Regions from separate parts of the Sphingobium yanoikuyae genome, predicted to be linked through region 2. Evidence: riboswitches for the same ligand, from Rfam matches in the RefSeq annotation. Region 2 holds a riboswitch; each other region holds the start of a gene.
What was found. A riboswitch is a leader RNA that binds a small molecule or an ion and turns the genes downstream of it on or off. The one in region 2 is predicted to bind cobalamin.
Positions count from the first base shown of each region.

Region 1: linked by a shared signal. The riboswitch ahead of HH800_RS03800 (cobalamin biosynthesis protein CobG) and the one ahead of HH800_RS10930 (TonB-dependent receptor) in region 2 are both predicted to bind cobalamin.
Region 3: linked by a shared signal. The riboswitch ahead of HH800_RS00365 (TonB-dependent receptor plug domain-containing protein) and the one ahead of HH800_RS10930 (TonB-dependent receptor) in region 2 are both predicted to bind cobalamin.

Region 1 is NZ_CP053021.1:711,770-715,041, forward strand. Features, by position in the region: gene HH800_RS03790 (MarR family winged helix-turn-helix transcriptional regulator) at 1-423, opposite strand, end outside; tRNA gene HH800_RS03795 (tRNA-Gln) at 586-660, shown strand; cobalamin riboswitch at 838-1,050, shown strand; gene HH800_RS03800 (cobalamin biosynthesis protein CobG) at 1,330-2,382, shown strand; gene HH800_RS03805 (precorrin-8X methylmutase) at 2,382-3,011, shown strand; gene cobI (precorrin-2 C(20)-methyltransferase) at 3,008-3,272, shown strand, end outside.
Region 2 is NZ_CP053021.1:2,203,649-2,206,920, forward strand. Features, by position in the region: tRNA gene HH800_RS10925 (tRNA-Glu) at 1-68, shown strand, start outside; cobalamin riboswitch at 651-893, shown strand; gene HH800_RS10930 (TonB-dependent receptor) at 1,081-3,216, shown strand; gene HH800_RS10935 (iron transporter) at 3,219-3,272, shown strand, end outside.
Region 3 is NZ_CP053021.1:66,048-69,319, forward strand. Features, by position in the region: gene HH800_RS00360 (threonine ammonia-lyase) at 1-921, opposite strand, end outside; cobalamin riboswitch at 1,061-1,303, shown strand; gene HH800_RS00365 (TonB-dependent receptor plug domain-containing protein) at 1,474-3,272, shown strand, end outside.

The sequences.
Region 1 (3,272 bases), 1.5 Mb from region 2:
CTGTCCGGCCTGGGCATAGGCGGCCGCCATCTTCTCGCGCAGGGCGCGGAAAAGCTCGGCTTCCAGCGCGCGGCCGGCGGGGCTGAGGCGCAGCAGTTTCTGCCGCCGGTCGCTGCTGCCGGGCCGGGTCTCGATATAGCCGCGCTCGATCAGGTCATTGAGCACCCGGCCGAGCGATTGCTTGGTGATCGCCAGCAGGCGCAGCAGATCCTTCACCGTCAGGTCGGGCTGGCGCGAGATGAAATAGAGGGCGCGGTGGTGGGCGCGGCCCAGCCCCTGCGCCGCCAGCCCCTCGTCGATCGAGCGGGTGAGCGCGGAATAGCCGAAATAGAGCATCTCGATGCCGCGCCGGATTTCGTCCTCGCGCAGGAACAGCGGCGAAGCCGGTGCGATCTGGCTGGGCGAGGGGGCTTGGACGGACATCGGCGCGGGTTTCCGGCTGGAGGGGAGGGGGCGTGGCGTTGATCCCTAAGATGGGTTGGGCGGGAAGGAAAGGGAAAGGCGAAGTCCATCGTCAGGAGGGCTTTTCTTTCGTGCATCAGCCGCTATATGGCGGTCCCGCGCTGACTTGGATCGGCGCATTGCTGGGGCGTCGCCAAGCGGTAAGGCAGCGGCTTTTGATGCCGCCATGCGCAGGTTCGAATCCTGCCGCCCCAGCCATAATTTTCGGTATCCGACGCCGCGTCGCTTTCCTTGCTTCCGGTTTCCGTTTCGGCATCTTCCGTCGGTATGCCTTGGGCGTCGAGCCGGCAGCGGGACTGCCGATACTCATTCCATGTCTTGGCGAAGACCGATGTTTCGACTAGGGCATCATCGATGCGCCGGTTCATGTTGGTGCATTGCATAACTGACGCCGGTGTTCCGCAAGGAACTTAATCGGGAATGCGGTGCGGGGGCCTTGCCCCTTATTCCGTGGCTGTCCCTGCAACTGTAAGCGGATAGCGCGATGCACGAGCCCGTGAGGGCAGCCACTGGACAGAGCGTCCGGGAAGGCTTGCATCCCGCAACGACCCGCGAGCCAGGAGACCTGCCGGCGTTTCGGTCGCTCTTGTCCTGACCCAGGGGTTGGTCATGGCACGGTCTCTCTTCCGTCTGGGCGGCGAAGCGTGTGGCTGGGGCTGCACGGCCGCGTGGTGTCGGGCGCCTGTCGCGCCTGCCTGCCGCCTCGCGCCGACCGGCGATGCCGGCAAGCCCTGCCTGGTTGCGTCCCGGCGCGCGGAGGATGTGCCTGTGAGCCAGACCGGCGCGGGCAGTGATAGGGCGACCGCGAACCATGCGGTAGCCCACGGGCCGGCCGTTCGGGGCTGGTGTCCCGATGCCTGGCGCCCGATGGCGGCGGGCGACGGGCTGATCGTGCGCGTGAAGCCGCGCCTCGGTCGTCTTTCGGCCGACGATCTGGCGGCGCTGGGCGAAGCGGCGATCGCCCATGGCAACGGCCTGATCGACATGACCCGGCGCGCCAATCTCCAGATCCGCGGCGTGCGCGACGAAAGCTGGCGCCCCTTGCTCGACCGCCTGCTCGACCTTGGCCTGGTGGACCGCGATGCCCGGCGCGAGGGCGCGCGCATGATGATGGTCGCGCCAGACTGGCGGGCGGGCGACGACAGCCATCGCATCGCCAGCCAGTTGCTTGATCGCCTGGACGAATTGCCGGACTTGCCGGGCAAGATGGGCTTCGTGATTGATGCCGGCGCCGCGCCGCTCCTGTCCGGCGAAGCGGGGGATTTTCGCATCGAGCGGGCGCGGGACGGCGGCCTGATCTTGCGTGCGGAGGGGCGGGCACAAGGCGTGCCGGTGGACAGCGGCGGCGAAGTGGATGCGCTGCTCGCGCTCGCCCGATGGTTCGTGGAGAGCGACGGCGCGCGCGCGGGGCGCATGGCCCGGCATGATGCGCCCCTGCCGGATTGGGCAACGGGCAGGGCAGAGGCCGCGTCGCCGCGCCCGCGACTGGTCCCCGGCGCATGGGATGGCGGCATGGCCTATGGTCTCTCGTTCGGTCGGATCGACGCGCGGCATCTTCTCGACGCGCCGGCCATGCGGCTGACCCCATGGCGCATGCTGCTGGCCGAAGGGCAGGTGCCCGGCCTGTCCGCCGACGCTGCCGATACGCTCATGCATGTGGAGGCCTGCCCCGGCGCACCTGCCTGTCCGCAGGCGAGCGTGGAGACCCGCGACCTCGCCCGCCGGCTGGCGCCCCATGTGGCGGGCCGCCTTCATGTCTCCGGCTGCGCCAAGGGCTGCGCCTGTTCGATGCCGGCCGACATCGTGCTGACGGGGCGGGACGGGCGCTACGACCTTGCCTTCCATGCCCGCGCAGGATCGGCGCCCGACCGTCCTGACCTCACCGCCACCGACCTTCTTGCCCATTTCGGAGCCTGTTGATGCCCCATGATTATGAGAGGGACGGCGCGGCAATCTATCGCCAGTCCTTCGCCACCATCCGCGCCGAAGCCGACCTCGGGCGCTTTGCTGCCGAGGAGGAGCCGGTCGCCGTGCGCATGATCCATGCTGCGGGCATGGTGGACCTTGCGGGCCATATCCGCTTTTCGCCGGGCTTTGCAGCGGCGGCGCGGCAGGCCCTGGCCGCAGGGGCGCCGGTGCTGTGCGATGCGCGCATGGTGTCGGAAGGGGTCACGCGCGCGCGACTGCCCGCCGACAATGCCGTGCTCTGCACCTTGCACGAGATCGCCGTGCCGGACATGGCGCGGGCGATGGGCAATACCCGGTCCGCCGCCGCGCTGGAACTGTGGCGGCCGCATCTTGCCGGGGCACTGGTTGCCATCGGCAATGCGCCCACGGCGCTGTTCCACCTGCTCGACATGCTGGAGGATCCGGCCTGTCCGCGCCCCGCGGCGATCATCGGCTGCCCGGTCGGCTTCGTCGGCGCGGCGGAATCCAAGGCGGCACTGTGGGCGGCGCAGCCCGTGCCCTGCTGCGTCGTCGACGGCCGGCTGGGTGGCAGCGCAATCACGGTTGCGGCGATCAACGCGCTGGCGAGCCGCGCGGAATGAGCGGCACCGTCTATGGCGTGGGCCTTGGCCCCGGCGCGCAGGACTTGCTGAGCGTGCGCGCCGACCGGCTGGTGCGGGGGGGACGGCATGTCGCCTATTTCCGCAAGGCCGGCCGACCGGGGCAGGCGCGCCGCATCGCGCAGGGCATGTTGCGGGACGATGCAATCGAACTGGCGATGGAATATCCGGTGACGACCGAAATTCCGGTCACCGATCCGCGCTATAACGACTGCCTTGCCGCCTTCTATGCCGACTGCACCG
Region 2 (3,272 bases):
TCGTCTAGCGGTTAGGACGCGGCCCTCTCACGGCTGAAACACGGGTTCGATTCCCGTAGGGGTCACCAGCAAAATCAATGACTTAGTTGGCATTGAAGAACGCCGAGATCGCCAATTCTCCAATAAGCGATTCTTTTCCTCACACTCAGTGATCATCTGTGGACGCCGTCGGACGATCCTTGCCATGGATCAGTATAAATAAGGCTGAAACGAGGGTAACTCTAGCCATCCGATCTCAAGCAATGGTTGCCCGCTCGCTGCCCTCCTGAATGTACTCGAATTTCAAAAACTATCGCTGGTCTAGGAATGTCTGTCGCGACGCTACCCAGCTGATGAACGGCCTGGGTGACAGGCTGCGGTTCGGCAGATTCGGAGAGCCGAAGGCGAGGTAGCAACCGTTCGCCGGCGCATGATCCGTAAGGGCGGCGGCGTTGTTGAGCATCGCTATCTGCCGACGCATTACGTGCATTGATAATCGTTCGCAACAACTCATGTGCCGCTTGTTCATGACTGCTATCGGGGCGGTGTGTTCAGCACCTGAGCGTCAGGGACAGCCGCATACCGGCCGTCCAGGCATGACCAAATTCCACATTCCACGAATTTCTTGCTATCCTGTTCGATAGCCCATAGTTCCCAGCCCGTCCCCTAACGGGGGGCAAGATCGCGTTGGTGCTTCGAAAGAGGCTTAAAAGGGAACGCGGTGGAGGGGCACTGCCCCTGAAGCCGAGGCTGTCCCTGCAACTGTAAGCGGATAGCGCGATGCATATCGCGGCAGGCCAAGGATGCCTGTCGCAGCCACTGGGCCGGACGCTAACTCCTGCGAGGCCTGGGAAGGCCGTGCATCGTGCGATGACCCGTGAGCCAGGAGACCTGCCAGCGTCCGGTCGCTCTTGCCTTGGTCCAGGGGATGGCCGCGGCACGGTGTACTCCGTCTGAGCGACGAACTTGCGGCCAGGCCGCAACGGTGGGTTCCGCCGGTCGCTCGTTTGCGCCCGGTCTCCACCGCTGCGCCCGTGCGAGGAGACGTCCTCCTGCGCGGGAACCTGTCCGTTCGACTGGAAAACGCAACGGGGGTTACACATGAATACACGATCGCTTCTTTCCGGCCTGATCCGTTCCGGCGCATCATGTTGCGCACTGGCGGCAAGTGTCACCGCAACGCATGCTCAGGAGACCGCCGACGCCGCGCCCGATGGCACGGAGAACATCGTCGTCACGGCGCGCAAGGCCGGCGTCCTGCAACTTGGCCAGCAGGCCGATGCCTCCAGCCGCCTTGGCCTGACGCCTATGCAGACGCCCGCAAGCGTCGATGTCATCACCAAGGAGATGATCCGCAGTCTTGGTGACCGCACGGTCGTTGCGGCGGCGGCGCGCGCGCCGGGCCTGATCAACAATTCCTCGGCATTCGGCTATTCCCTGAGTTCGCGCGGGTTCACCGGCTACACCTCGGTGATGCAGCTCTATGACGGTATGCGGGTCTATACGACGACCACGCAGACCTTCCCCGCCGATCCCTGGATGGCCGAGCGCATCGAGGTGCTGCGCGGCGCAGCGTCCGTGCTCTATGGCGAAGGCGGCATCGGCGGCGCCATCAACGTTGTGCGCAAAAAGCCCAACACCGAAGAGTTCGAAGGTGAACTACGCCTCAGCGGCGGCTCTTTCGATACATATGCAGCGGCCGGCGGGATCGGCGGGCCAATCGGGGACAAGCTGTCCTACCGCGTGGATCTCAGCTACAACCGGTCGGACGGCTGGATGGAGCGCGGACGCTCCCGTAGTCTCGCCCTGTCGGCCGCGCTGCGCTACCAGGCCAGTGACGATCTGGTGCTGACCCTGACGCATGATCGCGCCGATCTAGATCCGACGATCTGGTACGGCACGCCGCTGCGTGATGGCAAGCTGGTGCGCAAAATCCGCAAGAAGAACTACAATATCGCCGACCGCTCGCTGCGCTTCGACGATGCCTGGACCCAGGCCAAGGCGGAATGGACGCCTTCAGACGGGGTGACGATCACCAACGTCGCCTATTACCTCACCGGCTTCAAGCACTGGCGCAATGCAGAAGGCTATGCCTGGTCCGGCGATCAGATCCGCCGGTCGAGCTATCTGGAAATCTTCTACAAGACCAAGCAGTGGGGCGACCGCTTCAACGCGGTTTTCGACCACACATTGCTGGGCATGGACCACCGCCTGAGCCTGGGCGGAGAGTATAACAGCGGATCGCTGCTGCGCACCGACAGTTCGCCCAATTCCCGATCCGACCTGGTGGATCCCTACGACTACGCGCCCGGCACGTTTCTGGATGGCGCCTTCGGCACCCGGTACAAGTATAAGACAGATGTGCAGCAATGGGCGCTGTTCGGCGAAAGCCGCCTCTCGCTGTCGGATCGACTGTCGCTGGTGACGGGCCTGCGCTACGATCGCCCGAAGACCGAGCGCCACGATGCGCTCGATCCGACCGCCGACTACACCGCGCGCTATCCCAGTACCAGTTGGCGTGCGGGGCTGGTCTACAATCCCACGGACACGATCTCGCTTTACGCGCAATATTCCGCGGCCGCCGATCCGGTGACGGCGTTCCTCACCGCGACGCTGGCACAAACCAGCTTCGATGTATCCACCGGGCGGCAATGGGAAGCGGGTGCCAAGGCAACCTTCCTCGACGGGCGCGGCGAATTCACGCTGTCGGGCTATCGCATCGTCAAGAAGAAGATCCTGACCCGCTCCGCCAATGATCCCACGGTGTCTGTGCAGGTCGGCCAGCAATCGTCCTACGGCGTCGAGGCATCGTTCGGACTGGCCGTGACCAAGTCCTTCAGCATCCTGGCCAACGGCACGATCCTGAACGCGCAATATGACGACTTCGACGAACTTGTCGGCACGGAGCTTGTCAGCCGCAACGGCAACATGCCGATCGGCGTTGCCGAAAAGGCAGCCAATCTGTGGCTTTCTTGGCGGCCGGTGCAACCGCTGCACCTCGACACCGGCCTGCGCCATGTCGGCAAGCGCTATTCGGACGCCGCCAATACCCGTCGCATTCCGGCCTATACGCTCGTCGATGCTTCGGCGCGCTACGACCTGGGAAAGAAGACGAGCGTGACGCTCAACCTGCGCAATGTCTTCGACCGGATCTACGTCCAGAACAGCTATTCCACCTCGCAGTGGGTGCTGGGTGAGCCGCGCAGCGTCGCGGTGACGTTCGAGCAGCGGTTCTGATCGTGCCGGCGAGGCAGGAGCCGGGCTGGCGCACCATCGCGCCGCGCGTGCTGGCA
Region 3 (3,272 bases), 2.1 Mb from region 2:
GGTGGCGCCGTTGGTGGGCGGGGCGAGGCCGGCGAGCATGGCGGCGAGGGCGACCGCGCCGCCCGGTTCGACCACCAGCTTGAGCGTGGTGAAGGCGAAGCGCATCGCGTCGCGCACCTGATCGTCGCTGACGACGAGGCCGCCCGCGAGCAGGGTGTGGTTGATCGGGAAGGTCAGCGCGCCGGGGCTGGGCGCCAGCAGGGCGTCGCAGATGCTGCGCGCGTCGGGCGAGACGCTTTCGCGCGTGCCGCTGGCGAGCGAGCGGGCGGTATCGTCAAAGCCTGCGGGTTCGACCGCATAGACGCTGATGTCGGGGCGGGCGGCTTTGACTGCCGTCGCCGTGCCTGCGACCAGCCCGCCGCCACCGCAACAGACGAGGATTTGCGTGAGGTCGGCGCCAGCGGCCTGCGCCTGCTCCAATATTTCGAGGCCGATCGTGCCCTGGCCGGCGATGATGAAGGGATCGTCGAAGGAGGGAACCAGCGTCGCGCCGCGTTCGGTGGCAAGGGCGGTGGCGATTTCCTCACGGCTCTGGGTGAAGCGGTCATAGGGGACGACCTCAGCCCCCATCGCACGCGTGTTGGCGGTCTTGATCGCCGGGGCATCGGCCGGCATCACGATCGTGGCGGGAATGCCGAGCAGGCGGGCGGCGAAGGCGACGCCCTGGGCATGGTTGCCCGAGGACCAGGCGACGACGCCCGCCGCCCGTTCCGCCGCATCGAGGCGGGCGAGGCGGTTATAGGCGCCGCGAAACTTGAACGATCCGCTATGCTGGGCGCCCTCAAACTTCACCAGCACCCGCCGGCCGCAATGATCGTTGAGTGCGGCATTCTCGATCAGCGGGGTACGGACCGCCGCCGGCGCGATCAGCCGCGCGGCATCGGCGACGTCGGCGGCGGTGATGGCAAGCGAATCGGTCATGTGGCGTCTCCCGGTAAGTGGCCCCTGCATAGCCGCCCGCCGGCGCCGCGCAACGATCCGCCGGGGCGATCCTGGCCCGCTTGGCAGGGCTTGTGCTTTGGCTTATGGGGGCCGCGCGCCGGGGCGGTCAAAAGCCCCGGACGCGCATGATCGCGCCGGTGCCCGCAAGGGCTGAAAACGGGAATGCGGTGCGGGGGGCGCAGCCCTTCCAAATCCGCGGCTGTCCCTGCAACTGTAAGCGGTGAGCGCGATGCGCAGGGTTCCCAAGCTCTTCAAAAGGGGAGGGCCGGAACCGGCCACTGGACCGACAGGTCCGGGAAGGCTGGCGCATCGCTGCCCTGACCCGCGAGCCAGGAGACCTGCCGGCGTCTGGTCGCTCTTGCCCTGGCCCAGGGGATGGCCATGGCGCGGTGTTTCCGTCGAGCGACGCCCATGGCGGCCGGGGCCGCATCGGTGCGTGGGGTGGGGCGCTGGCGTCTTCCCGATCCTCACGCAGCGACCGCTTGTGCGGACGCCCCGGTTCCAAATCGACGGACGCCGGGGGACGATAAAATGAAGATGTTGGGGATTTCGCTGATCGCGCTGCTGGCCGCTACGCCGGCACTGGCCCAGGATCTGGCACAGGATGACGATATCGTCGTCACCGCTTCGGGCATTGCGCAGCCGCGCGACGAGGTCGGCCAGGCGATCACGGTGATCGATGCCGACACGATCAGAACGCGCCAGGCGGTCGATGTCGTCGACCTGCTCGCCACCACGCCGGGCGTCCGTTTCAGCCGCAACGGCTCCACCGGCGGCGTGACCGGCGTGTCGCTGCGCGGCGCTGAGACGACCCAGACGCTGGTGCTGATCGACGGGGTCAAGGTCAACGACCCGAGCGGCATCGGCGACGGCTATGATTTCGGCCATTTGCTGACCGGCAATATCCGCCGGATCGAAGTGCTGCGCGGCTCCAACTCGGTGGTCTATGGCAGCCAGGCGATCGGCGGCGTGGTCAATGTGATGACCGGCGCGCCCAGCGAGGGTTTCGAGGTTAACGCCTCGGCCGACTATGGCTATAGCGATACGCTGAACGCCAAGGCCGATGTGTCGGGCACGCATGGCGCGGTGTCGGGCGGCGTCGGCGTCGCCTATTTCAACACCGACGGCATCTCCTCGGTCGGCCGGTCGTTCGGCGGCGTGGAGAAGGATGGCTATGAGAATATCGCCACTAACGCCAAGCTGAAGATCGCTTTCACCGACAGCCTAAGCCTCGACCTGCGCGGCTATTATATCCATGCCGATCTCGACTATGACAGCTTCTTCGGCGCGCCGGCCGACAGCAGCGACGTCAGCAAGCTGGACCAATATGTCGGCTATGCCGGGATCAACCTGGCGCTGCTCGACGGCAAGCTGACCAACCGCGCTGCCGTCACCTGGCTGCGCAACGATCGCGACTATTATTTCGTGCGCGGCACCGACCCGGACTATGGCTATTCGGGCACCAACCTGCGCTTCGAATATGAGGGCGTCTATGCCCCGGTCGACCAGGCCAAGCTGATCTTCGGCTATGAGCATGAGCGGCCGGACTATGATTATTTCGGCTTTGGCAGCACCGACAGCGCAAAGGCGAATATCGACAGCGTCTATGCGCTGGCGGTGATGAAGCCGCTCACCGGCCTCGCCGTCACCGGCGGGTTGCGCCATGACGATCATAGCCAGTTCGGCGGCGCGACCACCTTTGGCGCCAACGCCAATTACACGCCGAACGCCGGCGCGACCAATATCCGCCTCTCCTATGGCGAGGGGTTCAAGGCGCCGTCCCTCTATCAACTCTACGACACCTATAGCGGCAACAGCGCGCTGCGGCCGGAGCGGTCGAAAAGCTATGATATCGGCTTCGACCAGAGCCTGGACGGGGACCGGGCCGTGCTGTCGCTGACCGCCTTCCGGCGCGATACCCGCAACCAGATCAATTATGACTATGCGACCTACACCTATGGCAATCTCGACCGGACCCGCGCCAAGGGCGTGGAAGCGACGCTGACGCTGAAGCCGGTCGAGGCCCTGACGGTGGCGGCCTCCTACTCCTATGTCGATGCGCGCGATCGGTCGGGCGGGGCCACCGACGGCAATCGCCTGCCGCGCCGCGCCGCCAATGCGGTCAGTGTGTCGGCCGATTATCTCTGGGCCTTCGGCCTGTCGACCGGCGCGACGCTGACCATGGTCGGCGACAGCTATGACGACACGGCCAACACCCGCCGGCTCGACGGCTATGCGCTGGCCGGGCTGCGCGCGTCCTTCCCCGTGGGCGACCATCTGGAAGTCTATGGCCGGATCGACAATCTGTTCGATGCGGATTACGCCACGGC